One region of the Flectobacillus major DSM 103 genome, then DNA from elsewhere that is predicted to be linked to it. Evidence: riboswitches for the same ligand, from Rfam matches in the RefSeq annotation. Region 1 holds a riboswitch; the other holds the start of a gene.
The links. Region 1 has a riboswitch for S-adenosylmethionine ahead of FLEMA_RS0101870 (peroxiredoxin family protein). Riboswitches for the same ligand answer to the same signal wherever they lie in the genome.

Region 1 (16,133 bases):
TAATCAACTGATAAGGGTCGGTATCTTTACCTACTTCTGCCCAGCCACCACGTACTTTAGCAAACGAAAGAACATCGCTTTGAATATTTAGGGCTTCTGTTAGTACCAAACTGGCATTGATTGATGGATAAAAATAAGAATTGTTTCCAGCAGGCAAAGTCGACGACCAGTCGTTACGGGCTGTAAGGTTCAAAAATGCAAAATTCTTGTAGCCCAACTGTGCCGACGAGTACAAACTGTATACTTTTTGCTTACGGAGTATATTATACGAAACTAGTGGGTCACGGGAGTTGTTCAACGTATATAAGTCAGCGACAGCTAATTTGGGTGCTTGTTGATAATTCTGTTCGTTGAAGTTGCTTCTGAGGTTACCGCCCACTAACCAGTCCAAATCAAAGTTGCTATTAAGCTTTTTGTTGAGGTTTAGGGTAAAATCAGTGTTGTTTTCATTTACAACGTAGGCATCTTCGGTATACGAGCCAAATGGTGTTCCGTTAGTACCAAACGCCACCTTAAACTTTCTTTTATCGGTATAGTAGTCGTTTCCTGTACGAATACTTGCATTTAACCAACTATTGATTTTATACGAAAGGTTGACATTACCAAAGAAGCGGTCACGGCGTTGTTGTACTGTATTTTCGTAAAGTAGCAGATAAGGGTTGCTATAATAGCTATGATTCCAGTTGTAGTCGAAGCCTCCTTTGTTGTAGTCTTTCAAAAGTTCGGTATCGACCTGACGACCAAACCACAAGAATTGTAGCATAACGCTTTGTCCACGACCCGAAAGCCCAGGAAGGTTATCAGAACCACTTCTGATAAAATTGGCACTTGTACTTAGGGTTAATTTGTTGTTTAGGCGATAAGTAGAGTTTACAGCAAATGAGTTTTTGGTAATATCTGTATTAGGAATAACCCCTGTTTGATTAGAGTTGTTGAATGAAAAACGATAGTCTAATTTTTCGTCAGAACCAGCAACCGAAATACCAAGGTTAGCGGTTTTTCCTGTTACAAAAAAGTTTTTCACATTGTCGGGATGAGCTACAAACGGAGCTGGTTGTCCATTTGAAAAGAACTGAGGAATCAAACGTCCATCTAATTTTGGCCCCCAACTTTCGTCAGTACCGTCGTTGATACCACCACCTTTACCATCTTTATACGAAAACACGCCGCCTGTTCCTTGTCCATAACTATTCTGATAATCTGGTAGTACCAATAAATTTTCGGCCGTAAATCCCGCATTCAAAGTAACGCCTAGGCCTTTTTTCTTAGCTGATTTTCCACTTTTTGTTTTGATCAAAATAACACCATTAGAAGCTCGTGAGCCATATAGTGCAGCCGAGTTGGGGCCTTTCAAAACACTAATAGATTCAATATCGTCGGGATTGACATCGGCAATAGCATTGGCAAAGTCACGACCAGAACCAATCCCATTTTGGGTGTTATCTACTGGAACACCGTCGATAATGAACAAAGGTTGGTTGTTACCAGCAATTGACGTTTCGCCACGAATCACGATTCTCGACGATCCCATACCGCCTTGGCTGTTGGTAATGTTAACCCCTGCAATTTTTCCAGAAAGGGCATTGACAAGGTTGCCTTCTCGTGCTTCGGCAATATCTTTTGTACGGAGTTCTTGAACAGCATACCCTAGCGATTTTTTCTCTTTGGCAATACCTAGGGCTGTTACCACTACTTCCTGTAATTGGGTATCTTCTGTTTCTAAAGCGATATTGACCACTCCACTAGCAGGTACTTTTTGCTCGACCGACTTAAACCCAATAAATGAGAATTTGAGAATATCTTCTACTTGAGCCGAAATATTGTATTGTCCTTCGGCATTGGTTACTGTACCTTTGGCAGTACCTTTTATGAGTACAGTAACACCAGCAACAGGCTGATTATCAGACTTTGATAGTACTTTTCCAGTAACTTTGATATTTTGAGCAAAAAGCTCGCCCAGCTGTAATACAAGGATCACAGCTAATGAAAATCTTAAAAGTTTTTTCATGTAGTATTTATATTTTGAAAATAAACGAACAGCCTTGTCTTGCTAGACATGGAGTGCTGACAGATAGGTAAACGGATGCTGAAAAGCAATTTAGGTATTTAGCTGACCTAACAAGCGAACCTATACCTGAAGAAGAAATTAATGTTGTTATAGAATTTGGAATGCATATTTAAAGAGTTTTGATGATTGTTTATAGATAAAATATAAAATCTATATGTTTAGTAGGCAAATATATAATCATTCATCCCTTATCTGCAAACAATCACCGTATAAATTGTATTATTTTAGTTAAAAAGTTATATATGTTGAAATTATAAAACAAATAATTGTATTATTCTATGCTGTTGCTAGTAATGGTGTTGCCAACGGAGTCACATTTTTAGGGAGTCTGTCTTCTTCGTAAATCGCACGAATGGTATCAATAATAACCTTGATTTCGTAAGGAGTATTGAATTTACTAAACGAAAATCTGATATTATCTTTGTCGAGGTTTTGTTGTAAAGCCTTTAATACATGCGAGCCTGCACTGGTCAAGTTAGAACAAGCACTACCACCCGACACCGCAATATCTAGCTTGTCGAGCTTATCGAGCAAAGGCCCACCTTTCCGTAAATGTGGGAAAGCCACATTTACGATATTATAACTACTGGCTGTTTCAGACTCACTTGCTCCATTGAAAGAAATATCGGGTATTGGGCTGTTTTTGAGCTGCTCAATCAAATATGACTTCAAATAGGCAATATGATTACGGTATTCCTCTAGTCCACGATAAGCCACTTCCAGGGCTTTGGCCAATCCTACAATTCCAGCCACATTTTCGGTGCCGCCTCTTGTACCACGCTCCTGAGCCCCTCCATAAGTATGAGGTTTTACTCGCTTATACTTGTCGATATAAATAAAACCAACACCTTTGGGGCCATGAAATTTATGAGCCGAACCCACCAAATAATCTACATTTAGCAGAGAAATATCAAATTTGTACTTGCCAATACTTTGTGTGGTGTCGGTATGAAATAGGCCATCGTATTTTTTTACTAAATATCCTATTTGCCGAATATCGTTGATATTCCCGATTTCATTGTTGACGTGCATTAGGCTAACCAATGTTTGTGGATTATATTTCAACAGATTTTCGAGATGTTCAAAATCAATATTTCCTTTAGTATCTAGCTGTACAAAGCTCACTTCTAATTCTCCTTCCTGCGAAAATTGCCCTAAGGTTTGTAAAACAGCCTTATGTTCTATTCTCGAAGTAATGGCATGCTGCACCTCAAATGTCCTTACAGCTCCAGCAATAGCCAAATTATTGGCTTCGGTAGCACCCGAGGTAAAAAAAATATCATTAGGCGAAACATTGAATAACTTGGCAACTGTCAGCCTTGATTCTTCTACTGCTTCTTTAGCTTTTCGGCCAAAAATATGATTTGAAGATGCGTTACCATACTGATTAGTCAAATACGGAATCATGGCATTAAGTACTTCAGGGTCGAGGGCTGTTGTTGCGGCGTTATCACAATAAATCTCCATGTCTTTTCTTGTTTTTAGGTTGTTGTTTACGAGCTTTTTCATAGTCAATAGGTTTAGGGTATGTTCCCACTAAATTCACCATTTTTTCACTTTAATATATTTAGTATATGGATTTTATAGATTATATCTCTAAAACTATATATGAGGTTCTTAATCAGTACAATAAATATTTCTAGTATTGGGATTGGAAAGATTTATCGTTAGAATTAGGTTGGGGCACCTTGCTGATGACTACAGGTTGCCAGAAGTTCGTCGAGCCTAATCTCTCCCTTCATTCTTTATAAATCTATTTATTCGATAGGCAAAGTTCTTTATGTCTTTTGACAATTCCAAATTTTTTTGCAAAATTTATTTTATTAGTTTAAAAAGGAGTTGATAGATTATTATAAAGTGAATTATGGGTCAGTGAATGAACGGTTGATTAAACACTTTTGGATAAGCCTTGTAGTAGCTTTGTCATTGATTATGAGTTTTTTTCGAGTGATATGACTAGCGGTGAAAAACTTTTTCATTACAACTACAAGTATTGGATAAGTGCATAAAATGATATTTATCAGATTTTTTTTCAGAATAATTTGGATATGTAATTTTTTATTATGTAAATTTGTCCTATAGAATAACTAGATTAATAGATTTATAAAGAACGAAGGGAGAGATTAGGCTCGACGAACTTCTGGCAACCTGTTAGCCACCAACAAGGTGCCCCAACCTAATTCTAACGATAAATCTTAAGTAATTAAGCCATTTATCATGTTGGATAGCATTATGTGCTGTTTTCAATAGATGGTATCAAAATTACTTTTTTCAACCATTTTAATAAGTAACTCATTAATTAGTGATTAATTACCTGATTATCAAGGCATAAATTCTAGGAGAAACGCCAGTTTGATAGCGTATATGTTTGATTTTCATTACTTTAATTGCTTTTGTATGTATTATATCTTTTTTAAATATACTAAATCTATATACTTAATAGATTAACAAAAACCAATAAACGAAATGAAATCCAAGAAACAACTACTCTCTATTGCTTGTTTGGCCTTATCTACGCTATCCGCCAATGTAGTTAATGCCCAAAGTACCTTTATCAAAGAAGGTGCATGGCGTGGTGTATTCAAAGTAAACGAGGTACAAGTGCCTTTTAATTTTGAAGTGAAGGGCAAGGATGCCGAACATGCCACCTTTACACTCATCAATGGAACAAGAAGAGACGATTTTCACGTTCAGCAAACAGCAAAAGATTCGGTATTTATCAAAATGAATACTTATGACGCTGCATTAGTAGCTAAAATCCATGAAGACGGTACGCTTTCGGGTGTTTACAAAAGTTTAGTTCCTAATTTTAGAGGTAATTTCTTGCCTTTTACCGCCGAATATGGCAAAACTTTCCGATTTGTTGAGCCTGAAAAAGAAATAAAAGCTAATCATAACCTTTCGGGCAAATGGGCTATCAAAATTAGTAGCAAAGAGCCTGTAGCCGACCAAGTGGCTGTTTTTGAACAAAAAGGTAATAAGCTTAAAGGTGTATTCCTGAAGGTAACAGGCGATACTCGTGAGCTGGAAGGTATTGTTCAAGGTGACGAATTTACATTGACAGGGTTTTCTGGCCCTAGTCCATGGCTAATTCGAGGCAAAATCAATCCTGATAAAAGTATCTCGGGCGAAGTTGGTCTTGGAATTTATAACAACGTGAAGTTTGAAGGGGTAAAAGACAAAAAGGCCGAATTGCCCGACCCTTATGCTTTGACGTATTTGAAAGAGGGTTATGAAAAACTAGATTTTACGCTACCAGATTTGAATGGAAAGCCTGTTTCGTTGAGCGATGAAAAATACAAAGGCAAAGTTGTAATTGTAGAAATTGTTGGAACGTGGTGTCCTAACTGCACCGACCAAACACAATTTTTATCGCCTTGGTACAAAGCCAACAAAGACCGTGGTGTAGAGGCAATCGCTGTAGGATTTGAGCAAAAAGATGATTTAGCATACGCCAAATACACTTTAGGTAAGTTAAAAGAGAAATATGATATTCAGTATGATATTCTTTTTGGGGGTATTGCCGACAAAAAAGTAGCTTCCGAAAAATTTGCCGCACTTAACAAAATGATTGCTTTTCCAACTACTATTATTATTGGTCGTGATGGCAAAGTAAAACAAATTCATACAGGATATACAGGCGAAGTAACAGGGAAATATTTTAAGCAATATGTTAAAAAATGGAACAAAGACCTTGATAAACTCATAGCCGAGCCTGTTCCTACTTCGGAAGTAGCTCTTAAATAAATTTTACAGACAACAATTTAATAAACTATTTATGATGAAAAAAGTAACCTTATTATGCACAACACTGTTGGCATTGGCACTAGGTGCAAATGCTGGAAACGATAACGGAAAAGCTGCCGATGCCAACTATACGGTTGATAATCAGGCCAGCAAGCTGGTATGGACGGGCAAAAAAGTAACAGGGGCTCATACTGGGAATATCTCTTTGAGTGCGGGCAATTTAGTAGTGGCCAATAACAAACTCAAAAGTGGCTCTTTTGAAATAGACGTTGCCTCGTTGACCGTCACCGACCTAACCGATAAAGACTATAATGCCAAATTGGTAGGGCATTTGAAGGCCGATGACTTTTTTGCTACCGATAAGTTTCCCAAAGCGAAGTTTGTAACTACCGCCGTAACAGCCAAAGGTGGCGACAACTACGAAATAGCAGGAAAGCTAACGATTAAAGGTATCACTAGCGATGTCAAATTTCCAGCAACTGTAAAAGTTGAGAAAAATAAAGTATCAGCTCAGGCCAAAATTGTAGTAGACCGTACCAAATATGACATTAAGTTCCGTTCAAAAAACTTCTTTGAAAACCTTGGCGACAAAGCTATCGACAACGATTTTGAATTGGATGTTAACTTGGTAGCTCAGGCTGGCACAGCTTCGGCAAAGGCTACAGGTAAGTAACGATTTTGTTATTATGTATTTGTGGGCAGATAAATACATGATTATTAAAGTATTACAAAATTAGGGGTGTACTAAGGTTCTCTCAGGAATTGACACCCCTACCTTATTCAATTGTTAGGCAACATGAAAAAAACACTCTTATTATCGCTACTATTGAGCTTGGCGGCTACTTTTGTTCAAGCACAGGAAATAGATAAAATTGTAACTTGGAAATTCAAATTTGCCAATGATAATTTCAAAGTTGGAGATGAGGTTGAATTGATTTTTGATACAACCATCGAAAAGGGATGGTCGCTTTATTCCTCCGATTTTAAAGGAGACGTTGGCCCACAGCCTACTATATTTCAGTTTTCAGAAAATGGGTCGTTCGAGCTCAGTTCCGATATAAAGCCTATATCGCCCCTCAAAAAAACAGATAGAAATTGGGGAACAGAAATATCTTATTTTACCCAAAAAGCCCAGTTTCGAGCCAAAGTACGAGTGGTAGAATACAACTACGATATTTTTGGCTCAATCAAAGGGCAAGTTTGCCATGACAAAAAAGGCGTTTGTATTCCCTTTGAAAAAACCTTTCAATTTTAAGCCTATTACATTTTAGTTTTTCCAAAATTTTCTAATTATTTAAAGATGAAAAAGTGTTTGAGCATACTTGCGGTGGTGAGTGTTGTATTGATGAGTTTTCAATATGGTATGCAGGAAAACGAACCAACAAACAAAGTAGCATTAGGGGAAAAGTTATTTTTTGACCCTATATTGTCTTCTAAAAAAACACTTAGTTGTGCTTCTTGCCACAAACCAGAACTGGCTTTTGCCGATACCGTTCAGTTTAGTACAGGCGTAGATGGAGCTCCGACCGACAGAAATACCCCCTCTGCTATGAATCTGGCAGGCCGAATCCACTTATTTTGGGATGGTCGCTCCAACTCGCTGGAAGAGCAAGCCATACAACCCATTATTTCACCAATCGAAATGAATCTCCCTATTGAACAGGCCGTAGCACGACTCAATGAGGACAAAGTATATAGTAGAGCGTTCAAGAAAATTTATAAATCACAAGCCACCGAAAAACTTTTGGGTGATGCCTTGGCCGCTTACCAGAAAACACTCGAAACAGCCAATACACCTTACGACCGCTATATCAATGGCGACGACTCGGCCATGAGTGCCGAGGCCATTCGAGGCAGGCTTTTGTTTATTGGTAAAGCTAATTGCTCTAATTGTCACGCTGGCGAAGATTTCACGGCAGATAGGTTCAAGAATATTGGCCTATTCGACGGCAAAAAGCTAAATGATATTGGTCGATTTAAAATAACCAAAGATTCTAGCCATTTGGGGCATTTTAAAGTACCAGGGCTTAGAAATGTGGCCATTACACCGCCGTATATGCACAATGGTATGTTTAAAACCCTCAGAGAGGTTATAGAATATTATAACCAGCCCGATGCCATTGTAAGGAATGGTATCAACCGTGATTTGTCGTTGAGTGCTCCGCTCAACCTAACCAAAAGTGAAATAGCTGATTTAGAGGCTTTTTTAAGGGCTCTTACCGACGATAGATTTTTGAAAAAGTAAATTTTGTGTACAACTTAAATAATTGATTTTTAACTATTTTTCAACAACTAAATCCCAGAACTATGACGAGGCTCATCAAGTTTCATTTGGTCTATCACGACCAATGCCAGTAATCTATTGGCTATTTCTTAAATCTTAACTTAAACCCCTTCGTCCACCTGAGCAAGTTTATGATTGGTTGGTATCTTCTACATTTGTAAAGGTGGACCACTAAACATTCTAAATAGTATTATGAAAAGTAATTTTCTAAAAGGAGCGTGTCAGGTCTCGCTACTTAGTTTGTCGTTGGCAAGTGTATCTTTTGCCACCGAAAAGCCCATCCTGAAAGAAGGAAAATGGCGTGGAGAATTTAAAGTAAATGAAACGCGTGTACCTTTTAATTTTGAAATAAAAGGTAAATCTATCGAATCAGCTACTTTGACTTTACTGAACGGTAGCCGCCGAGATGACTTTCAGGTAAAAACTATTGCAGGCGATAGCATTTTTGTAAAGATGAATACTTATGATGCAGCTTTGGTAGGCAAAATAGATGAAAATGGAGCTTTTAAAGGGGTTTACAAAAGCCTTGTTCCTAACTTCAGAGGCAACTCGCTGCCATTTGTGGCTGAGTATGGCAAAACGTATCGGTTTGTAGAACCTGGCCAAAACCAAAAACCTGTAACCAACGTATCTGGAAAATGGAACGTCAAAATCATTAGTAAAGACCCCAATGCAGCTAATTCGGTAGCTCTTTTAGAACAAAAAGGCAATAAACTTACAGGCGTTTTGATGACCGTTGTAGGCGATACCCGTGAGCTCGAGGGAACAATCCAAGGAAATGAATTTCGTCTTTCAGGTTTTACAGGGCCTAGTCCAGTGGCTATCAGAGGCAAAATCAATGACGATTTAACATCTATTAGCGATGGTGAAATCAGTTTTGGAATTTATGTTACCCAAAAATTTGAAGCCGTAAAAGATAATAAAGCAACATTACCAGACCCTTATAAGTTGACTTTTCTGAAAGAAGGATATAAGAAATTAGATTTTACCTTTCCTGATTTGACAGGTAAGCAGGTTTCATTGAGCGATGACAAATACAAAGGCAAAGTGGTGATTGTAGAAATAATTGGAACATGGTGTCCTAATTGTACCGACCAAACCCGCTTTTTGTCACCTTGGTTCAAGGCCAACAAACACCGTGGTGTCGAAGCTATTGCTATTGGATTTGAACAAAAAGATGATTTGGAATATGCCAAATATACTTTAGGAAAACTTCGTGATTTTTTTGGCATTGAATACGATATTCTTTTTGGAGGAATTGCCGATAAAAAAGTAGCAACCGAAAAACTCGCTGCACTTAACAGAATGGCGGCTTTCCCAACAACCATTATTATCGACAGAAACGGTGATGTTCGTGAAATATACACAGGTTATACAGGTGAAATTACAGGCAAGTATTTTAAAGATTATACCAAGAAATTCAACAAAGTGCTAGATGCCCTTATTGCAGAGCCTAATCCCTACGAAAAGGCTACTATCACAACCGCTAGTCTGAAATAGTATTCATATTTTGTTGATTGCTAAATCCAGTAAGGGATATGGATTTAGCAATCAATATATTCAATCTTCTGTTCATGTAGCCTGCTATTATAGGCTATAAATATCAAGATTTTGGAGAATAGTACTTCTATAAGCCCATGACTTATAGCATGATACTGCTACCTTGATATTTTTTTAAAACTTTCATTTAATGGGCAAAAAAACTACAATTTTATATTTGCTTTTGTCTTTATTCGGCTTGAATCAAGGCTTTTCACAGCAAAAAGTGGTTACTGGAAAAGTAACATCACAAGAAGATAATTCACCACTGATTGGCGTATCGGTGGTTATCAAAGGAACAAACACAGGAACTACAACAACGCCCAACGGAACATTTAGGCTGAATTACCTGAAGGGGTCTACGTTGGTTTTCTCATTTATTGGTTATCAAACCAAAGAAGTACCCATTACATCAGGAAGTGAAATAAACATATCGTTGAGCCCTTCTATAAATACTTTGGGTGAAGTACAGGTTGTGGGGTCACGTAATGCCAATCGTACCAAGCTCGACTCGCCTGTACCAGTCGATGTGGTCAATATCAAGCAATTACAAGAGTCTGCTCCGCAGGTTACTATTACTCAAATATTACAATATGTAGCACCATCGTTTCATTCGGCCGAAAGTAGCGGGGGCGATGCTGCCAGTGCAACCAACTTGGCTCAGCTAAGAGGCTTGTCGGTTGACCAAGTCTTGGTATTGGTCAATGGCAAACGACGACACAAAAGTTCTAATATCAATTTTGGTGGCAATGGCAACGGTTCGACAGGCTATGACCTCAACGCTTTGCCTACGGCTTCGATTGAACGAATTGAGGTGCTTCGTGACGGTGCTGCCGCACAGTATGGCTCAGACGCTATTGCGGGTGTAATCAATATTGTTTTGAAAAAAAATACCGACAATCTATTGGTTAGTACAACAGGGGGCGTAAGGTATTCGGGCGATGGCGAATTTACGAGAAGTAGTATCAATTATGGTTTTAAAACAGGCGAAAATGGAGGCTTCGTCAATTTAACAGCCGAATTTGGTACACAAGGTATTGCCGAGCCTGTAGGTGGTGGCGACAATGGCTTGTACACAGGCCCAATTTATGGTGGTGGTGCTGGTGTTAGAGACTACGATGCCATTTTTACCAAAGAAATAGACGAAGCTATTTTAGCAAAAAGAGGTTTGACCCGAAAATATTTTAACCAAAGGAGTGGTCCCAACCGTCAAAAAGATGCTTTAACGTTCTTCAATGCAGCTTTGCCATTGAGCAACGGAGCCGAATTTTATGCTTTTGGGGGATTGAGTTACCGCAACTCTGAGTTTACAGCCGTACGTCGTCTTCCGGGCTGGGGTACACGCAACAATACATTTATTTATCCAGATGGCTTTTTACCAGCAATTGAACTAGGTATTTTAGACAAATCATTGGCTGTCGGAATTCGTGGAAAAGTACGAGGGTGGTCGGTTGATTTTTCCAATGTATATGGAGGCAATAGCTTTACCAATCGAGTAACACATTCGTTGAATGCAAGTTTGGGTTTGAAAACCCCCAAGAATTTTTTTGCTGGAGCGTATGGAGCAAGCCAAAATACCACTAGCTTAGATTTTAGCCAATATTTTGATAAAGTTTTGCATGGGCTCAATATTGCTTTTGGGGCACAGTATCGAGTAGAAACCTACTATGTAGAAAAAGGTGAACCCAACTCATATATCAAAGCCGACACCCGAACCATTTACGACATAGATACTACTTATCAGGGTATTCCTTATTTACAAGAAGCTGGCCAAACAGCCCTCAATGGTACTGCCGCTGGCTCGCAAATTTACCCTGGGTTTAGGCCAGAAAGCGAAACCAATGTTTCTCGTTCTATTGTATCGGCCTATTTGGATTTAGAAACCAACATTACTCCTAGCTGGACACTTTCAGGAGCATTACGTGTCGAAAACTTCTCAGATTTTGGAAACGTACTAACAGGCAAAGCGGCTACTCGTTATCAGTTTGCTCCTTGGTTAGCTATTCGTGGCTCGGTTAGTTCGGGTTTTCGTGCTCCTGATTTAGCCCAGTTTTATTATACAGCGGTTTCCACTTCGTTTTTGGGTGGGGTTGGGGTCGATATTTTAACGGCCTCTAATGTAAGTGCGGCAGCTCGTGCTTTGGGTATTCCGAGTTTGACACCCGAAAAATCAAGAGGATATACCCTTGGATTTACCTCAAAAGCGAGTCGCAATATTGAACTTTCTATTGATGCTTATTCGATTGATATTGATGATAGAATTGTACAAACAGGTAACTTTAGCTCAAGTGCTGCGAATTTGCCAGCCGACCTAAAAGCTGCCTTTGCTGCTACTGGGGCTAATCAGGCCAATTTCTTTTATAATGCCATCAGCTCTCGAACTCGTGGAATAGATATTACCTCTAGCTATAAGGCCCAAATAGGCAATGGTAATTTTACCTTTATTGCGGCGGCTAATTTTGGCAAAAATGAAATTCGCAAAATCAACACTCCCAAGGGTCTTGAAGCTTTTGTAGATGTAATTGTAAGTCCAACCGAAAAGGTGCGTGTTGAATCGTCTATTCCACAAAGGAAAATTAGTTTGCAAGGATTATATGCTATTGACCGCTGGAATTTCTTGTTGAGAACTGTACATTTTGGCGATGTTAATGTGGCAACCAACTTTGGCGGGGGTAATATTTTCTACCAAAACTTTAGTCCTAAATGGATTACCGATGTGTCGGCAGGATACAAAATTTCACCAACTATACAGGTTACTGCGGGTATAAACAATGTGTTCAACGTATTGGCCGATTATACCGACCAGTTAGTGGCTGGCCGACGTATTGCCACACCAGGAGGGGGGCAATTTGTATCGACAGGTGGTCGTGCATTTGTGCGTTTGGCAGCTACTTTTTAGTTCTTGAGTATTTCATTTAATCTTGGTAATTATGACAATTCATTCAAAATATCTTTGGGGTATTATTTCTATTATTGCTCTTTCTTTGACATCCTGCAAAAAATCATACCTCGATTTTCAGGAAGAAGGCGAACCTCTTTCGGCAAAAATCCGCTTTGTTAATGCACGAAATAATGGTGCTTCAATACACTTTTGGACATACATTACGCGTGTAACAAGTAGTTTAGTAACTCAAAACCAATCCACTAATTATATCAATACTCAGTTTGGTGATGTCCAGATCAGTTTTTCAGAAGGAAGCAATAGTACCTTAAAGGCATCAACTCAGTTTGGCAATGCCGCTACATTTGGAGCGTCGGGTGGCCCCAATGGCCCTATTCCAGATTATTACCACACGGTTTTTGCTATTAGAAAGAAAAACTCGGTAACTAACGATTCCTTGATTTTATTTTATGATGACTTGGTTGCTCCTGCTGCTGGTAAAGCCAAAGTACGATTTGTGCATCTGGCTCCGTTGGTAAGCGATATTAGGGTAAAAGCCAATAGTAATACGTTGTTCAATAGTATTGCTTATGGCCGTGCAGGAAACTCGATTATTGCTGGAACAGGCTTGAGTGCCTATTCGCTTGGGCCATTTGTGAGTGTCGATGCTGGAACTTTACGTTTTGAGCTTACCAAAATTGCCAACGAAAGTAATTTGGCATTAGCTCGACAAGAAATAGCCGTTCAAGAAGGGAAGATTTATACCATTTATCTGAGTGGTGTTACCGACACAGCTCTTACCCTAAATAGCTTTACTCATAACTGATAAAAGGAATAGCATTTTAAACTACTTCATCGATATGAGTGATTCTGAAATTTAACATGAAAACACAAGTCATCCCGAATAATCAATAAATGCCTTAGAGTTGTGTGCTTTTTTTCCAATAAATACTCACAAGAAGGCTTTATTACAAATTATCCCAAAATTCGGGATGACGCATGTTTGTTACTCTTTTAATTCTGTTAAAGCCGCCTGAGCTTTGTTGTCTATTGAGTTTTTGTATTCGTGTTTTTTGTAGGAAATAGCCTTTTCAAACCATCCAATAGCTTTTTTATTATCTTTTCGTTTTTGAAAAATATAGCCCAATTGTAAAGATGAACTTGCTCCAAAATGGGTATCAAGATTACTCGCCAAAGTTACACTTCGTTCAAAAAGTGTAATAGCTTGGTCGGTATCGTTGAGATTTTGTAAAATTTTGCCTTTTCTAAAATTATATTCAGCTTTTTCGATAGTGCTAGTACATACACTTTCTGAAAGGTCGTTAATATATTCTAGGGCTTCTTTATAGTAACCGCCATCGGTAGCAAATCGAGCTTTGATTAAAGCTTTATTAGGTAAACTTTTGGTTTTAGCGTATGTTTCATAAAACTTTTGAGCAGCCTTATCCGACTCTGATAGCTTTTTTCCTACATTATTGATTTGTAATAAATAGCCCTTCGCCTTGTTGTCTTCAACGCCTAGCCAATTGCAAAGAAACAACTTATAGTGAGCATCTTTGATAAAGCTATGCCCTCTAAATTTTTTAAGATAATTGCTATAATATACCTCTGCTTTGTCGTATTGGCCTTTTTGCAAATAAATATCCCCTGTGTACAAATCAAAAATAGGTAATACCAAATACCCTTGTGTAGTAGGAATTTTTTGAAGAATACGCCATGCCTGCTCACTTTTATTATCTTTTTCGGCAATGGCCACACCCAAAAACACAGCCGATAAGCTTTCTGGATTTTTTTGTATGTAGTCGGCTACCTCGTTTCTTACACGGTCGTTGATGGGCAATATATAGCTTTGTACAAATAGTTTATAAAAACGAGCTTCTGTACCAAAAATTTTGTCTTGACTTGCCAATTCTAATTCATGAACACCTTGGTCTATATTACCTTTGAGACCTAATATTTTGGTAATCCAACGATAATTTTCGGGAACAGAGCCAATCAAAACATGTATTACGCCAAGGATTTTGTTGGTAGGAGTAAAAGAAGGGAATAATTTTTTATTTTCTTCCAATAGCTTATAAGCACCAATAACATTCATGCCTGCCTTGGTTTCGTGGCCAAGTTTCATTTGAACCAAAGCCCAGTGAAATTTGATTTCGGCACGAAGCAAGCGATTGTATGGCGATTTTGGGTCAATATCTTCGAGCATATCTAATCGTTCGTCGGCTTTGTCGTATAGGTTATCATAATCACCTTCACTTTCATTGGCATAAACGGTAATCATATCGGCAAGGTCGTCGAGCCAAATTTTGATACCATTATTGGAAGGTTCTTTGGCTAATAGCTGTCGGGCGTGTGGAATCTTGAATTTGGTAACCTCGGTGTAAGCATTCTGCAAACCAGGCGTAAAATCAAACGTTTGAGCTTGGGTAATAGGGCCATAACTAGCCAACCAATACCATACAATGCCTAATAAAATACGGAAAACTTGACCTTTAAGGAGTTGTTGTTGTGTGCTTTGATTCATGTAAATGGATTATCGTTTTGCTAAATTATCCTTGATAATTACCTGACTACTCAGATAAATCTTCTTGTTTTTCTTCTGTTTTTCTTTGAACAAATTAGGATTGCCAATTGCTGTAATAAGTAATATCGTGAATGGCGGAATAAGCCAAATAAATCGAGTGGCAAAAGATGTTATCGTTGTTTTCATCGTGATAAGTAGTTTTTACAAATATATTAAAAATATATAATCTATAGAATTAGTATATTTTATTTTTTGTATTTTCTCTCTTTTTTTAGCTCAAATGAGTTCTATTTATCGTAAAATTGCTATAAATGACATATATCATTTATTAAATTCTTCTTTTAAATACATAAAATTTCTATAATATACATTATTCTTCATTAGTGTATATTATGAAAATAAAGTATATAAAGTTTATAGATTAAGTAGTTTTAATCTTGTAATTTTGTCATATCAACTTAGCTATAGCAATTCATAAGCATGAACATAAGATTTTAGTCAAGTGGCTGAGTGGTTAGGCGAAGGTATGCAAAAGCCTTTAACAGTGGTTCGAGTCCACTCTTGACGCAAATAATTCACAACACTTTAAAGTAAATTGTCAGATGAGCACTAATCAATTAAACTATATACATTTGAATTGGGACAGAAATTTTCCTTTAAAAACCTATAAGAAACCTAATCGTGCTTCTTTATTGAAAGTAGGAGATAGATTTCCAAGTTTGACATTAGATAAAAATGCTTTAATCTTACAGCATATTCCTTATAATTTTGACAACCAACCACCAGTGCATTTACGCAGATTGATGAATCGTAAGCCACTGGTTATTAGTTTTTTGTCGGGAGGATGGAACGGCTATGGCCTAAAACACCTTCAGAAATTAGTAGAAGCGTATCATGAAATATTACATTTTGGCGGAAACTTATTGGTAGTTGTACAAGCTACACAAAAAGAAGTAAAAGAAATGGTTCAGCATTTTGATATTCCTTTCAACCTACTGGCCGACCCTCATAACCAACTAGCAGCACAGCTAGGTTTGTATCAGCCCGAGTTTCCTATCTGGGAACGTATTGCTGGTATTTCGGACGATGT
Region 2 (16,133 bases), on a different contig from region 1:
AGCTTGCATTGCGAATTACACCAAAAAGAATAAGGTCATAAACATCTACAAAGTAGCCTAGTGCAGCTACAGCAATGAGAAGTTTCGCATTTTTAGAAATGGTTATTTCGGACATAGGTTTAATTAATTGAGCAAATTGGCAAAAAAGTAAATAAAAAAACTTTACTAATCTACTCAACTACTATGATAATAAAAATGAATGATAGAAGAAAATTTGCTATTTGTACAGTAATAACAATAGCAACTCGAAGAGGTACAAACACTAGGAAGAAAAAAGCTATTGATGAAACTCTTATAAATGCCAATAGGCAAAAGAGATACCAATTGTATAACCTTTGCCTACCAGATAAATAATAATGATAGATATGTTTTTACTTGAATCCTCAAGCTACCATCGAGATAGCATTTGTGAGCGATGAGCATCGAGTTTGAGGAAAATAAATAGCAAAATAGAAAAAGACCAAAGCGACGACCCCCCATAACTAAAGAAAGGCAGCGGAATACCAATAACAGGCATCAAACCAATGGTCATACCGATATTAACAAGGAAGTGGAAAAAGATAATAGACGCTACCCCATAGCCGTAGACTCGGGCAAAGCGGGATTTCTGTCGGTCGGCTAAGTATACAAGCCGTAGCAATAGCCCTATAAAAGCCCCTACAACAAATAGGCTTCCCATAAAGCCAAATTCTTCGCCAACAGTACAAAAAATAAAGTCGGTACTTTGTTCGGGTACAAAATCAAATTTGGTTTGTGTTCCTTGCAAATACCCCTTTCCCAAAACACCCCCCGAACCAATCGCAATTTTGGCCTGACGCACATTATAGCCCGTTTTTTTACGGTCGAAGTCTGGATTTACCAATACCTTTAGGCGGTTACGTTGGTGTTCTTTAAGGACATTATTGACAGCCCAATCAACCCCCGTTACAAACAAGGCCATACAAAAGGCAATTCCAACTACAGAAAGAATATTTTTGGTTTTTCGCTCATATCGAGGCATCGCCCAAACAATAAGGGCTGATACAACCGCCAAACCTATGTAGATTTGCCATTCTTCAAAAATCAGCGACAGAATAAACAAAATAATAACAGCCAAGAAGATAGCTGGATATACGCCTGGTAAGCCTTCTCGGTACAGTAGAATAAGAAAAGAAGCAAACACTAAGGCTACCCCTGTTTCGTTAGAAGCCAATATTAACAGAGGAGGTACTGCAATGATAATCCCGACATTCAATTGGTCTTTGAAGCGAGCCAAATTGGTAAGTGGCGTACTTAGGTATTTGGCCAAAGCCAAACACGTTGCCATCTTTGAGAATTCGGCGGGCTGTATCTGAAAGCTCCCTACTCTAAACCACGAATGCGAGCCCTTTACTTCTGTACCTAGCACCAATACTGCCAAAAGTAAAAAAATGAAAAAACCATAGATAGGAAAGGCAAATGTATCGTAAAAACGATGGTCAATTACCAAAATTGCTATAATCAACAATACTGTTGTACCAATCCAGATAAGTTGTTTGCCTGAATTAGTATCAAAAAAGCCGTCGTCAAAAATCCAAATAGGGTTTTCGGGATTATAAATGGCCGCATATATATTCAACCAGCCAGCGATTACGCATACAACGAATAACAATACTGTTACCCAGTCGAGGCTGCGGGATATTTGTTCTTCTCTTTTCACTTTTGTGGCAATGAAAGGGTAAATGGTTTTGAAAAAGTGCCTAATAACGCCAGTTGCTAGTTCACTCTTTTGGGCGTAGGTTTATTGGTTTTTGGTAAAATAGCATCAGGTTTCATCGGAATCTTAACACTATTTGGTTTTTGAGCTGGCGGAGGTGTCAGCGGGAATACCTGTCCTTTAAGGTTTCTTAACTGATAATCCTCTTCAGTCGAATCTTTTTGTACTGGTTTTGTATCAGTTTTATTGGTACTGGTATTTCTAACACTTAGTACATTAAACAAATAGCTTTTATTCATCCATTTGGTTTCCATAGCTTTGCGTTGCACTTGCCCTTTTATGTATTTTTCAATACACAACGATGCAATAGGTGCAGCGTGTGTACCTCCAAAGCCCGCATTTTCTACAAATACAGCAATGGCTATTTTAGGGTTTTCTTTAGGGGCAAAAGCAATAAAAATGGCATGGTCTTCACCTTTTCTGTTTTGAGATGTACCTGTTTTTCCACAGATTTGGATGTCACTAATACGCGCTTCAGCAGCTACCGTACCCTGATTTACCGCTCCAACCATTCCTTCTATCACAGGCTCGAAATGACGGCGGTCGACACCCACCGAAACTTGTTCTTTGTATTTGGGGTCGATATTACCTATTTGATTAATCCCTTTTACCAAGTGCGGACGAATATACCAGCCTCGGTTAGCAATAATAGCAGCTACATTGGCCATTTTAAGAGGATTAATCACTAACTCTCCCTCACCAATACTCACCGAGTAAATATTAGAGAACTTCCAACGCAAAGGGCCTTTGTAGACTTTATCGTAGTATTCAACGCTTGGTAATTTACCTTTGGTTTCGTTAGGAAGGTCAACGCCTAATTCTTGGCCAATGCCAAATTTAGAAGCCATTTCATTCCATTTTTGAACTCCTACCGCCGACTTCTTAAAAACATTTTGTTCTTTATTGTTATAGATAATCCGTTTGAATACTTGATAAAAATAAGGGTTACAAGAGTTTTTGATACCCGCCTGAATACTCGACGAATTACCCCCGCAGTGGCATTTTACAGGTGCTCCTGCATGTCCAAACCCAGTATGCTGAGTAATAACCCCCATTTGGAGGCCAATCAAAGCTTGTATAAGTTTGAAGGTTGATCCTGGGCGATAATACGCACTTGGAGGACGGTTGATTAATGGGTGTAGTGGGTCGAGGTTGAGGGTTTGGAAATATTTAGAGAACGTTCTTCCCGAAAGTTTACTAGGGTCATAACTTGGTGCCGACACCATCGCCAATATTTCGCCAGTTTGTGGCTCGATAGCCACCACACTACCCACTTTGTGTTGCATAAGGCTATCGGCATAGTCTTGTAAGGCAATATCTACCGAACTGATAAGATTTTTCCCAGCAATAGGCTCACGGTCAAACTCTCCATTTTTGAACGCCCCTTTTTCTACACCACGGCTATTGACCATCATGTATTTTTCGCCACGTTGTCCCCTCAGTTCATCTTCATAGAAGCGTTCTAGCCCTGTTACACCCACATAATCGCCTTGGCGGTAATAGTCGTTGCCTTTTTCTTCTTCCTTGGCAAGACGTTCGGGGCTAATTTCGCCAACATACCCCAAGGCATTGGCCATTCCTTTTGACTGATAGGTACGCAAAGAGCTAATCTGGAACGAAAACCCCGGATAATCTACCATAGCGTCTTGAACTCTGGCATGGTCTTCTTTAGATAACTGACGCAAGAATAAAGATGGGCGAACAGGCGAAAATACCCTAGCCAAATGAGTTAAACTATCAAACTCGGCACGAGTAATATCGAACAGCCTACAAAATTTGAGTGTATCCTGAACATGAGCTTTCTTAGGAGTAATATAAAGGTCATAAACAGGGGTATTATATACAATAAGCTTTTTGTTTCGGTCGTAAATTAACCCCCGAAATGGTGCTTGAACAATTTTGCGAATAGCGTTATTTTGGGCATCAAGCTTATAGGTATCATCTATAACTTGTAGGTAAAATAATCGCAGGATATATATAATGGCTATTAATATAAAAAAACCTTGAATGAATCGTTTTCTAATCTCGTCCACTTGCTTTACTATTTTTGATATATGGGAAGTTGTTGGCTTAAATAAACTACTTTAGGCTTATTCTTACCACAATAACGTTGTAGTGAAGAGAATAAGACATAACAGAAATACAAAATTTGTTGTTTTTTGGGAATTTGTCAAAAAACAAATAAAATCATCATAAAATATTCAGATTAATAAAGGCATGTGGAGAAGTTTTATTCTTTGGGTAAACTTCTAATTAATAAATAGATAGCAGCACAAATAAAAATCAACGAACAGCTAATCGAATACCAAGGTGTAGTAGTATGGAAGGTTTTGTCAAGCCAATTGCCAAGAAAAACGCCTCCTGCAATAGTTACAAGCATTTGTGTACCTGCACCCATATACCGCATATATTTGTTGGAATTGGGCGTTTCGTCTTTCATGATTTTCTATAAAGTTCAGGATAATCTTTTTAGATATATTCGTGGTATATCTTTACATTTAACAAAAATACTTAATTGGTACGGAATGTGATAATAAATTTGAGTTAATTTGCGTTAAAATTCGTAAGATTCATCCGTTATTGGTAGCAAAAGAGTGCCCTTAAGTAATTAGCAGAATAGTCTCGATTTGTAGCAATTTCCGCATATCTTCTTTTCATGAATAAACTATCTTTTTTTTCTATTCTTTGTATGTTGGGGCTAGCTTTGGGCTGTTCCCAGTACAGTTCTGCTCCTATCAGTGTAGGTTTTCATAATGTCAATGCCAAATACAATGCGTTATTTCAAGCAAATCAAAAAATGGCAGAGGCCGAAAAAAAGCTCTTTGATGCTCGAAAGGATAATTACGCTCGTTTATTGCCTATTTTGTTGCCTTTAGATTCGGCTGGTGCTTCGATTGTTTCCGAAGAATTAGCCTCAATTATCAAAAAAGCTTCGATGGTTGCCGAAAGGCATCAAAACTCCAAATGGCTCGACGATGCCTATGTCGCTATTGCCAAAGCTCGTTTATTGAAAGAGGATTACAAAAATGCTATCGAAACCTTCAAATACGTTAACACTACTGCCAACGATGACAATGCCCGTCATGCCGCTTTGATTGGCTTGATGCGTGCCTATACCGAGCAGAACGAATATGCTACGGCTTTGCGGGTGGCCGAGTTGTTGCGTGAAGAACCTCTCAACAAGCAAAATACCAAGAATTTTTACCTGACCAAAGCCTATTTGCATGAGCTTAAAGGGGAGTTTGGAATAGCTGTGGCAATTCTGGAAGAGGTATTGCCTATGATGAAGAAAAATGAGGAAAAAGCAAGAGTATTGTATGCCACCGCTCAATTGTACGAGGTATTAGATAAAAACGATAAAGCCGTAAAATACTATGCTCTTGTAGGTAAAAATAGACCTTCTTATGAATTAAGGTTTTATGCAACCCTCAACGAAGCCCTTGTACAAGGACAAACAGGTAGCTTTGAGAAATTGCTAAAAGATGCCAAAAATAAAGAATTGCAGGACAAAATTTATGAAGCAATGGCCTCGTCAGAGATGCGAAAAGGGAATATTCAACAAGGGATTGCGTTGCTCAAAAAATCGGCAAGTATAAGCCAAGATACCAAGCAGCTACCTTATACCTATTTGACATTGGCCGATTTGTACTATACCAAGTTCAATAATTACGAAATGGCCGCCGCTTATTATGATAGCTGTATGGCTTTGTTGCCTCCCCAAGATGTTGAATATAAAAGAGTCAAGGAAAAACAACAGTTTTTGGGCGACTACGTTAAGCAAATTACGATTGTCAAAACAGAGGATTCTCTCCAAAGATTGGCAAAATTAACGCCTGCTCAATTAGACAGGGTTTTAGAATCAGTAATTCGTGAAAAGAAAGCCCAAGAGGAGGCTAACCTACAACGTGCTCAAGCTATTGTAAATGGGCAATCAGCTACAACTGCTACAACACCTTTTGTAGACCCTAATCGAACAGATTGGTATTTTTCTAATCCTATGGTTGTAAATCAGGGAAAATCAACATTTACTGCTCGCTGGGGAAATAGGGCTTTGGAAGATAACTGGCGAAGAAGCAATCGTGATGATGCCATTTCGTTTGGTAATAATCCCAACAATACGCTTGTCGATAATTTGGGGGTATCTCGCAGTACCGACGATACACGAGATAATAATGACTTGGCTTCACAAAAAAATGCCATGAAAGCCAAAATTCCATTTTCGGCCGAGGCTCTGGTGGCATCTAATAAAAAAAGAGAAGATGCCTTGTTTGAGTTGGGTAAAATTTTCAAACTAAGTTTGAATGAACCTCAAAAATCAATAGATACGTTTTTGAAGCTGCTCAACGAATACCCCAATACCTCGCACGAAGCCGAAGCCTTGTATTTGCTTTGTTTATTGCACGAAAATAATGCCACTCAGAAAGAGCTGTATCGTAAAAAGCTGTTCGACAAGTTTTCCGATTCTTATTATGCCCGTTTGCTCAAACGTGAAAATGTTCAGGAATTAACTTCCGATAAAGAATCAGAAGCACTTAAACTATATGCCGAAGCTTATAGCTATTATAGTCAGGCCAACTATGTAGACGCTTTGTCTTTTGTAGAAACAGGACTCAAAGAATACCCCAATAGCCATATCGAAGACAAGCTAGTATTTTTGAAAGCATTGCTTTTAGCCAAAACCCAAAACTCGGAGGTATATATCAAGGCTCTTGATAGTTTCATCAAGGATTATCCTAAAAGTCAGCTTATCGGAATAGCCAAAGAACACCTCGTTGCAGCAAAGGCTTTGGTCAAAAACTAAAACTATTCAAAAATTATGTACTTTTGTCAAAATTATTGTCACTGTCACAATTGACAATTTACTATGCAGACAAGACACTTACATTACCTTTTAATAACTGCTCTTGGGGCAGTTTTTTTTATCCCTTTCATTGGTTCATCTCATTTGTTTGATTGGGATGAAATCAACTTTGCCGAATCGGCTAGAGAAATGATACTGACAGGCAACTATGCTACTGTTCAAATCAACTACCAACCATTTTGGGAAAAACCGCCTTTATTTTTCTGGATGCAAGTGCTATCTATGAAGCTTTTTGGGGTATTTGAGGCAGGATCAAGTTTCTCTCCCGAATTTGGGGCTCGCTTTCCCAATGCTATCATTGGTATTATTACCTTGTTGGTATTTTATCATATTGGCAAAAAACTGTATAATCCAAAATTTGGTATACTTTGGGTTTTGGGCTATGTAGGTTCATTTACGCCGCACCTTTATTTCAAATCGGGTATTATTGACCCCACCTTCAATCTATTTATCTTTTTGGGTATTTGGTTTTTATCACAAAGCTTGTCAATTACGGGTACATTTCTAACGCCGCACAAAAAACGCTACGCTATGCTATCGGGTTTGTTTGTGGGCTTGGCTATTCTTACCAAAGGGCCTGTTGGCGGGCTTATTTGGGGGCTTACCTTTGTTACTTATTGGGGGGTAAATCGTTTTAGCAAACAAATATTATTAGATGCCCTAAAACCTGTATTTATTGCTATCGGAATAGCTTTTCTGGTAGCCTGTATATGGTTTGGGCTTTCTATTTATCAAAATGGATGGGGTTTATTCCTAGAGTTTATTCAATATCAGATTCGATTACTAACGACGGGCGATGCTGGCCACGAACAACCCTTTTATTATCATTTCTTGGTGGTTTTGGTGGGTTGTTTTCCTATTTCGGTTTTGGCTATTCGAGCTATGATGCCTACCCGAGATGTATACCAAGCCAATATCGAAGCTGAGCTATTTAAGAAATGGATGCTATACCTATTTTGGGTAGTGATGATATTATTTACTATTGTCAAAACCAAAATTGTACATTATTCATCTATGGCATGGTTTCCTGTTTCATTTTTGGCAGCTTATCATGTGTACCAGATTTTAGAAGGGCAATGGAAGTGGTCGAAGTGGGTGAGTTTTGGATTAATTTTTATAGGGTGTACAATGGCAATAGCCCTAACGGCTGTACCACTTGTAGGACAATATGCCACTCAGATTATTCCTTATATCAAGGATGATTTTGCCGTAGCAAATCTTCAAGCAAAAGTTACTTGGAATGGCTGGGAACAATACATTGGCTTGAGTTATTTGGTAGGAGTCGTAGTGTTGGTTTGGCAACATAAAATAAAGGAACTCTATCTCCTCACGGCTATTTGTTTGTTTTTGTATTCTGCCATTGTTGTTCGTAAAATAGAGGGGTATTCTCAGCGTGCTGCAATTAGTTTTTATGAGTCGTTGAAAGGACAAGATGTATATGTTGAGCCAATAGGCTTTAAATCGTATGCACAGCTTTTTTATTTTCAAAAGCAACCCAACCAACCTTTAAGAACTGAAGCGTATTTGCTGAACGAACCACATTTAGATAAACCTGCATATTTTGTGATGAAGATAACCGCAGACAGTGCTACCAAAGCAAACCCTAATTTACAGTTGATAAAAGAAGAAAACGGTTTTCTGTTTTATAAAAGAAAATAGTGAGTTGTTCGTCAACTCACTATTTCAAGTATCTTCTGCTTATTAATCCTTAGTTTATGGTTGAAACAGTTTGTTTAGTTTCTAAATTTTTGAAAAAAGCATACATAGGATTTACATCTAGCTTGACAAATTTTTGCCAAACCTTAATAGCTTTTGTAATAAGCTCATTCTCGATCAAGAAACCATCATGGCCATAAAGCGAGTCTAGGGCTTGGAAGGTTGCTCCTGGAATATGTTTGGCCAAAAAAGCCTGTTCATTGATAGGAAATAGGGCATCGGACTTAATACCCATTACCAACGTTTTGGCTTTGATTTGTGACAAAGCATTTATTACACCACCACGTCCACGACCAACATCCTGCGAGTCCATCACCTGCGAAAGTACATAATACGAAAAAGCATTGAAACGCTGCGATAGCTTTTCGCCCTGATACCTTTGGTAAGTTACAGCACGATAAGGTTTGTCTAAACCTTCGTCTCGACGAGCTTGCGTTACTTCGTATGTTTCATAGTTGCGATACGAAATCAAAGCAGTGGCTCGTGCTGCCTTCATTCCATTTAGGCCAGCGGTAACACTTCTTTCGGGCCAAGTTGGGTCAACTTCAATGGCCATTCTTTGCGACTCGTTAAAAGCTATTCCCCAGGGTGAATGTTGAGCATTGGTGGCTATCAAAATAAGGTTTTCGATTAATTCAGGCTGAGAAATGGCCCATTCTACCGCCTGTTGCCCACCCAACGAGCCACCTACACAAGTTTTTATTTTGTGAATACCCAGATGTTCTCTCAACAAATCAAAAGAATTGACAATATCTCTGATGGTAATTGTAGGAAAATCATGGAAGTAAGGTTCGCCTGTTGTAGGATTAATAGACAATGGCCCTGTACTGCCATAATGCGAGCCTAAAACATTGACACAAACAATAAAGCAACTATCTGGGTCGAAAAGCTTACCACGACCAACCAGCCCCTGCCACCAGTCGGCCACATCTTGGCTTCCAGTAAAAGCATGACAAATCCAAACGACATTAGAACAATCGCTATTAATTTTACCCAAAGCTTGGTAGGCTAATTCTACCTCTGGTAGTACACCTCCTGCCTCTAAGGTAAAAGGAAATGGGTATTTGAAAGTATTCGAGTTCAAGGTATTATATGGTGTCTATTTGAGAAAGTTTTACAAAACAAACCACTAACAAGAAGCTAGTAGCTCCTGAATCGTATCGAAAGACTCTTCGTATTCCCAGTACATTTGTCGTCCAAATGCCGAGCTAACCAACACATATTGCTTACTAACCGACTGAATACGCTCAACTGCTACAAGCTTGAGTGCAGGTTTTTCTACCTTGACACTTTCCACAATTTCCTGATTATTGGCATCATAGCCATGAACAATAAGGTAGTTTCCTACCGTAATGGGGATAAACTTTTTCATAAATGCGTACAGAATAAATAGTCACAACCAATGTGACAGTAAAACGATAAATCGTAAACCTGACGAATACTGTACAGCAAGAATCTGTGAAAAGTAGCTGGATAAGTTCTTCGTAATTGGTTTATATTTCCCGATAAAACTTTTATCAGGTAGGAATTAGCACCTTGCCTTTACGAATCGGTAGGTTGCCAGAAGTTCATAGAGCCTATTCTCTCCCTTCTTCTTTATAAATCAACTACTACTTGTGAAGAGTAATTGACTTGATGTTGCAAAGTAAAAGTTGGAACACGGGAAAAGCAAATGTTTTGAGAAGAGATTCTGTTTTTTAGGTTAAAATACCATAGTTGATTGATAATTTTATTGTTATTTTACAATTTTAAGGATAACCTTAAACCTATCAAGTAAGCATACTCTCTTACTTAGCTCTTGTAGACGTTCTAAAACCCATTTATTATGATGTTTGCCAAACACAAAACTCTTTACCTTGTATTGCTGTGTATTGTAGGGCTTTCGGCCTTCAGATTCTCTGATGAAAACCCTATTCTTGAAAAGATACTTACCCAACTCGAAAAATTTCGGAATACTGTTCCCCAAGAAAAAGTCTATTTACATTTCGACAAACCCTATTACATGGCTGGCGAAACGGTTTGGTTCAAAGCCTATTTGTTTGATGCTTCCAATCATCGGATTGATTCGGTAAGTAGGGTACTGTATGTAGATTTGGTCAATGAAAGTACAGGCAAAGTAATTTTACAAAGAATCTTAAAAAGTGAAGGTGTTGCTCATGGCGATATGGCTTTGCCAGATACCCTTACCGAAGGAATGTATCAGCTAAGAGCTTACACCAATTATATGCGTAACTTTTCGGATGAGCTATTTTTTCATAAAAATATAAAAATTTGGCAAGGCACTATTCAAAGTACCATGTCAGAAGCCAAAGCGTTGGATTTATCGAATGTAGCATCGGTACAGTTTTTTCCTGAAGGAGGCGACTTGGTTCAGAACTTACCGTCCAGAGTAGGCTTTAAAGCTGTAAACAAATTGGGCAAAGGGGTAGACATTGAAGGTATTGTCTTGGATGAAACCCAAGATACTGTTGCTGTTTTTAAATCGGCTCACTTGGGTATCGGAATGTTTAATTTTGTACCCATGCCCGACAAAAACTACAAAGCCTATGTGAAAAAAACAGATGGAAAATATTGGGAACAACCTTTCCCTCAGGCCAAACCAAGCGGATTTGCAATGCTTGTTGATAATATAACTTATAAAGATAAGATTAGAGTATTTGTTAAAAACTCACATCCAAAACCTGCTGGCCAAGGTAAGGAAATGACCATAATTGTTCAGCAAAGAGGACAATTATGTTTGGTAGGAAAAGGCTCGGAGTCGAGCGGAACATTTATGGCTACAGTACCTAAAAATATTATTCCAGACGATGGTATCGTACAAATAACCTTATTTACACCCGATGGTCTTCCTGTTTGTGAAAGGTTGATTTTTGCGAAGCATGATAAAGAAATAAATCTTGCTATTACAAGCAACAAAGAAGTTTATCAGTCAAGAGAAAAAGTAACACTTACCTTAACAGCAAAAGACGCAAATGGAAAGCCATTAAAAGGCAACTTTTCGGTAGCTGTTACCGATGCAGGTCAAGTAAAAGAAGAACCCTATCAGGAAACATTATTATCGTATTTGTTATTAAGTTCGGATATAAAAGATATTGTTAGCAACGAATATTATTCAGCAATACAAGGTACTATAGAAGAGCCAAGTTACTATTTTGATAAAAATATAATGGATGCAGATTTACATTTAGACATGTTGCTAATGACACAAGGTTGGCGAAGATTTACATGGAAACAAATGCTAGATAATGCAGCTCCTCCATTAAAATATTTTATCGAACAAGGGTTGTCTATTAAAGGAAAAGCCCTAAAACCCAATGGAAAAGTGGCCGAGCAGGTCAACCTTACTGTAATGCTAAAAAAAGGAAAGGGTTTTCCTGTATTTTTGTTAACCTCAACAGACTCGCTTGGTCGATTTGCTATTGATGACTTAGATTTTACAGATACCACCGAGGTTTTGGTACAAGCCACCAAAGGTAACGGTGGGCGTAACTTGAGTGTAACACTCGATAAGGCAGACACGCAACCTAAGGTTAAATTGGTGAAATTACCTTATAATCCTATCGAATTTGATGCCAACGAATATGCCACATTTCTCAAACATTCAAAAGAAGCTTTAGAAATAGAACGGAAGTCTATTTTGAATAAAGTACAGGTACTTCAAGAAGTGACAGTAACCGCAAAAAAAGAAGAAAGAGATACTCGGAAAATCTATGGAAAAGCCAATAATACCCTTAAAATTGATGAAACAATGTGTGGTGGAGTCATCAATGTTTTACAGTTTTTGCAGGGAAGAGTAGCGGGTGTACAGGTTACTCCATCGGGCATGAATAGCTTTAAAGTTGTAATCCGGGGGGTAAGTTCTATTACGGGTAGTTCTGACCCACTTTTTTTACTAGATGGTATGCCCGTCGATGCCGATGTGATTAACAGTGTGTCGCCGTGCGATGTAGAAAGTATCGATGTACTAAAAGGAGCAGAAACGGCTATTTTTGGCGTACGAGGAGGCAATGGTGCTATCTCGGTTTTGACAAAAAGAGGAGATTCGTTTTATGACTGGAGCAAAGAACAAGCAGCAGGGATTGTTACCCAAAAACGCATGGGGTATTATCCAAGTCGAGAGTTTTATGCACCACAATATGACGTTCAAAAGCCCGAACACATTCGTCCAGACTATCGCTCAACCTTACATTGGGCTCCTCATGTACAAACCGACTCTACAGGAGTAGCAACAATTAGTTTTTGGAATACAGATGCAAAGAGCGAAATACGCATAAAAGCCGAAGGAATTACGCTTCAAGGCCGAATAGGAGTAGCTCAGCATAAATATTTGGTAAAGTAATATATGTTTTCGGCCAGAAAAAAGAAATAAATTAGCTGAAATTATTAGGCTTTTCTGGCCGACAAGCAAGCTTTTGCGTATCTTTGCACAAAAATTTAAAAACCTACATGTTACGCATCATAACCTTGACAATTGTTGTCGGTTTAATCTTCTATTTAGCCCCCTATTTGGGTCTATCAGCGTTTATACATGCTGACAAATGGTTCATTTTAGCATTTTATACAGCTATTTCGTATTTCAACCATTTATTGATGCAACAAGGCTTTGCCAACGACCGCAAAAATTTTGTTCCCTTTTATATGGGTAGTATTGCAGCACGTTTACTTTTAAGTTTAGTCTTCATCGGAATATTTATATTTAGGGGTACACCCGACATCTATATATTTATTAGCAACTTTTTTGTACTCTATTTATGTTATACAGGTTTTGAAATCTACGATTTGTATCGTAACTTGCGACACTTTTCATAGAGCCAGTATTAATAACGTTTGTAAGTTGTTGATTATCAGCAGTAAGAAAGTAAATCTATAAGAAAGTAAAATCATAAACCATTATACGTTCATCCCCCAAGTCGTGATGAGAAAATTATATTTTTCAAATATTTTGGCATTTCTCTTTTTATTTGCCACATCAGTATTTGCACAATCCGAACATCATTCAGAATCACCTGTTACAGCTGATTCATCAGTAGCACCTCATGCCGTAGAAGCTACAGCTGAACACGTAGTAGGTGGAGAAGCACATGAAGAGGGCAAGGTTGACCTTGGTCACATGATTATGCACCACATTGCCGACGACCACAAATGGGAGTTTGCACATGGAGTAGCTATCTACCTTCCTTGTATTGTTTATGCTGAGAAGGCAGGTTTGCAAGTATTTTCTTCAAGTAATTTAGAAGATGCACACGGTAATGCTGTTGCTTACAATGGCCTTGTGCTAGAGCACGGCAAAATCCATGCTGAAGATGGTTCTCATGTTTTGGATTTGTCAATCACCAAAAACGTAGCATCGTTGTTGATCAGTGCTGTTTTGATGATTGTAATTTTCTTCTCAGTAGCAAAAGCTTACAAGGAAAGAAATGGCAAAGCACCAAAAGGTTTTCAATCGTTGATAGAGCCAATCATCATTTTTATTCGCGATGAAGTAGTAAAAGCTAATATTGGTGAAAAGCACTACCGAAGATTCCTCCCGTATTTGTTGACATTATTCTTCTTTATCTGGATTAATAACCTTCTTGGGTTGTTGCCAGGCGGAGCAAACGTAACGGGTAATATTGCTGTTACTATGGTTTTGGCTGTAATTACGTTTTTGATTACCAACCTAAACGGTAAAAGCACTTACTGGGGACATATTTTTGCCATGCCAGGTGTACCGAAATGGTTGTTGATTATCTTAACACCAGTAGAAATTATCGGGATTTTTACGAAACCAATCTCATTGATGATTCGCCTTTTTGCTAACATTACAGCGGGGCACATCATTATGTTGAGCTTTATTGGTTTGATTTTTATTTTGAAAGTTTGGGCGGTAACGCCAGTAGTAACTGTCTTTGCTGTATTCATGAACGTAATCGAATTGCTGGTAGCATTTTTACAAGCGTTTATTTTTACCATGTTGGCATCTAGCTACATTGGTTCGGCAGTAGAAGAACACCACCATTAATAATTAACTAAGGGCTGTAAGCTCGGTAGTTTTTGGATTCAGTAAATAATTTTTTTTCACTATATAAACAAATAACAATCATGTCACTTTTGTCAATCTTAACGGAAGTTTCAGTAGGTACAGGTTTAGCTGGCGTTGGTGCTGGTCTAGTAGCAATCGGTGCTGGTTTAGGTATCGGTAACATCGGTGGTCGTGCAATGGAAGGTATTGCTCGTCAACCAGAAGCTTCTGGAAAAATCCAAGGTGCGATGTTGGTTGTAGCGGCTTTCGTTGAAGCGGTTGCTCTTTTCGCAGCAGTTATTTGCTTCTTGGTAGCTAACAAATAGTCTGTAGCTATCAAAATTATCAGGGGCCTTCTTGAGTGAAAAGTAGTTTCGTTCTCGAATACTTGATAAAGCACAAAATTCACTTCATGCTGTTACGCATTAGGCCCGCAGCATGAAGTTCCTTGAGAAAATTTATTTTCTAACAATATATTATCATTTAGAGACAAAAGCACTCAGATGCTTTTCAATCGCAAAAACATTTATTTAATATGGAATTACTTACTCCTGATTTAGGTCTTATCGTATGGCAGTTGGTAGTTTTCGGCGTTTTGTTTTTTGTTTTAGCAAAATTCGCTTGGAAACCAATTATTGCATCTTTGCACGAGCGTGAAGAGTCTATTGAAAGTGCTCTTGAATTAGCCGCAAAAACTCGTCAAGAAATGATTGAGTTGAAAGCTGGTAACGAAAAACTATTGGCCGAAGCCCGTTCTGAGCGTGACAGTATTTTGAAAGAAGCAAGAGAAGCTTCTGAAAAAATGATTGCTGATGCTAAAGGTGAAGCCCAAAAAGCAGCTGCTACTGAAATCGAAAAAGCTCGTGTAGCTTTCGACCAAGAAAAAGCAAGTGCTGTTGCTTCAATCAGAAAAGAGGCAGCTTCTCTTTCATTAGAAATTGCTGAAAAAATCTTGCGTAACCAATTGGCAGACCGTTCTGCTCAAGAAAAATTGGTTTCAGATTTATTAGCAGATGCGAAATTAAACTAATTCAGTGATGAGCTATCGGCTTATTTGTATATGCCTATAGACTCACAACTCAAAGCTTAAAGAAATGTCAGAACAAAGTGTAGCTTTCCGATATGCTAAATCATTGATTGGTTTGGCCACTGAAAAGGGTGTAGTTGATATTGTACATGAGGATATGAAGTTTTTCGACCAAGTGTGCGACGAAAACCGTCAACTTGTGTTGGCGTTGAAAAGCCCAATAGTAAAGCATGTACAGAAATTAGCCATCTTAACGGCTATTTTTAAAGATAAAGTAAACCCTATCACATTTTCAATTTTTGAAATTATCACAAAGAAAAACCGTGAAAAATTACTTCCTGCTATTGCCGAAGAGTTTCAGCGTCAATACGAGTTGTATAAAAATATTCAAAAAGTGGAAGTGACAACAGTAAGTCCATTAACTGATGCCCAAAGAGCAGAATTTATTCGTGTAGTAAGTGAAGCTACTGGCAAAACAGTAAAATTGGTTGAGAAAATCAAACCTGAATTAATTGGTGGTTATATTCTTCGTGTAAACGACCGTCAGGTAGATACTTCTGTAAGAACAAGATTAAATGACCTCAAATTGGCATTTTTGCAATAGTTATATCTTTTTGATAAGCTATCAAGAATACAATAAGGATATTAAAAAGCCCTCGTCGCAAGCGAGGGCTTTTGCTTTTTTATAACTTTGTTTATCACTTAAAATATTTGAGCAATGAATGTGCTGGATGAACTGAGCCAAGTATCTATACTACAAGTGGCCCAAGACCTAGGATTGGAGGTAAATCGG

Region 2: another riboswitch for S-adenosylmethionine. It lies ahead of FLEMA_RS0147635 (hypothetical protein); the one in region 1 lies ahead of FLEMA_RS0101870 (peroxiredoxin family protein).

Annotation. Positions count from the first base shown of each region.
Region 1 is NZ_ATXY01000005.1:191,289-207,421, forward strand. Features, by position in the region: gene FLEMA_RS0101860 (SusC/RagA family TonB-linked outer membrane protein) at 1-2,008, opposite strand, end outside; gene FLEMA_RS67190 (cysteine desulfurase family protein) at 2,345-3,577, opposite strand; SAM riboswitch class I at 3,727-3,822, opposite strand; SAM riboswitch class I at 4,167-4,263, shown strand; gene FLEMA_RS0101870 (peroxiredoxin family protein) at 4,535-5,815, shown strand; gene FLEMA_RS67195 (YceI family protein) at 5,847-6,488, shown strand; gene FLEMA_RS0101880 (protein-disulfide reductase DsbD domain-containing protein) at 6,612-7,070, shown strand; gene FLEMA_RS0101885 (cytochrome-c peroxidase) at 7,116-8,060, shown strand; gene FLEMA_RS67200 (peroxiredoxin family protein) at 8,292-9,599, shown strand; gene FLEMA_RS67205 (TonB-dependent receptor) at 9,790-12,537, shown strand; gene FLEMA_RS0101900 (DUF4397 domain-containing protein) at 12,569-13,345, shown strand; gene FLEMA_RS0101905 (tetratricopeptide repeat protein) at 13,526-15,043, opposite strand; gene FLEMA_RS76890 (hypothetical protein) at 15,053-15,229, opposite strand; tRNA gene FLEMA_RS0101915 (tRNA-Cys) at 15,540-15,611, shown strand; gene FLEMA_RS0101920 (redoxin domain-containing protein) at 15,646-16,133, shown strand, end outside.
Region 2 is NZ_KE386491.1:4,356,401-4,372,533, forward strand. Features, by position in the region: gene FLEMA_RS0147480 (MFS transporter) at 1-115, opposite strand, end outside; gene rodA (rod shape-determining protein RodA) at 389-1,678, opposite strand; gene mrdA (penicillin-binding protein 2) at 1,735-3,768, opposite strand; gene FLEMA_RS0147510 (AtpZ/AtpI family protein) at 3,966-4,175, opposite strand; gene porW (type IX secretion system periplasmic lipoprotein PorW/SprE) at 4,392-6,536, shown strand; gene FLEMA_RS73065 (ArnT family glycosyltransferase) at 6,600-8,255, shown strand; gene FLEMA_RS73070 (homoserine O-acetyltransferase family protein) at 8,305-9,396, opposite strand; gene FLEMA_RS0147635 (hypothetical protein) at 9,442-9,684, opposite strand; SAM riboswitch class I at 9,803-9,917, opposite strand; gene FLEMA_RS73075 (TonB-dependent receptor plug domain-containing protein) at 10,138-12,651, shown strand; gene FLEMA_RS0147705 (hypothetical protein) at 12,759-13,121, shown strand; gene atpB (F0F1 ATP synthase subunit A) at 13,228-14,313, shown strand; gene atpE (ATP synthase F0 subunit C) at 14,394-14,639, shown strand; gene atpF (F0F1 ATP synthase subunit B) at 14,849-15,343, shown strand; gene atpH (ATP synthase F1 subunit delta) at 15,408-15,944, shown strand; gene FLEMA_RS73095 (CHC2 zinc finger domain-containing protein) at 16,059-16,133, shown strand, end outside.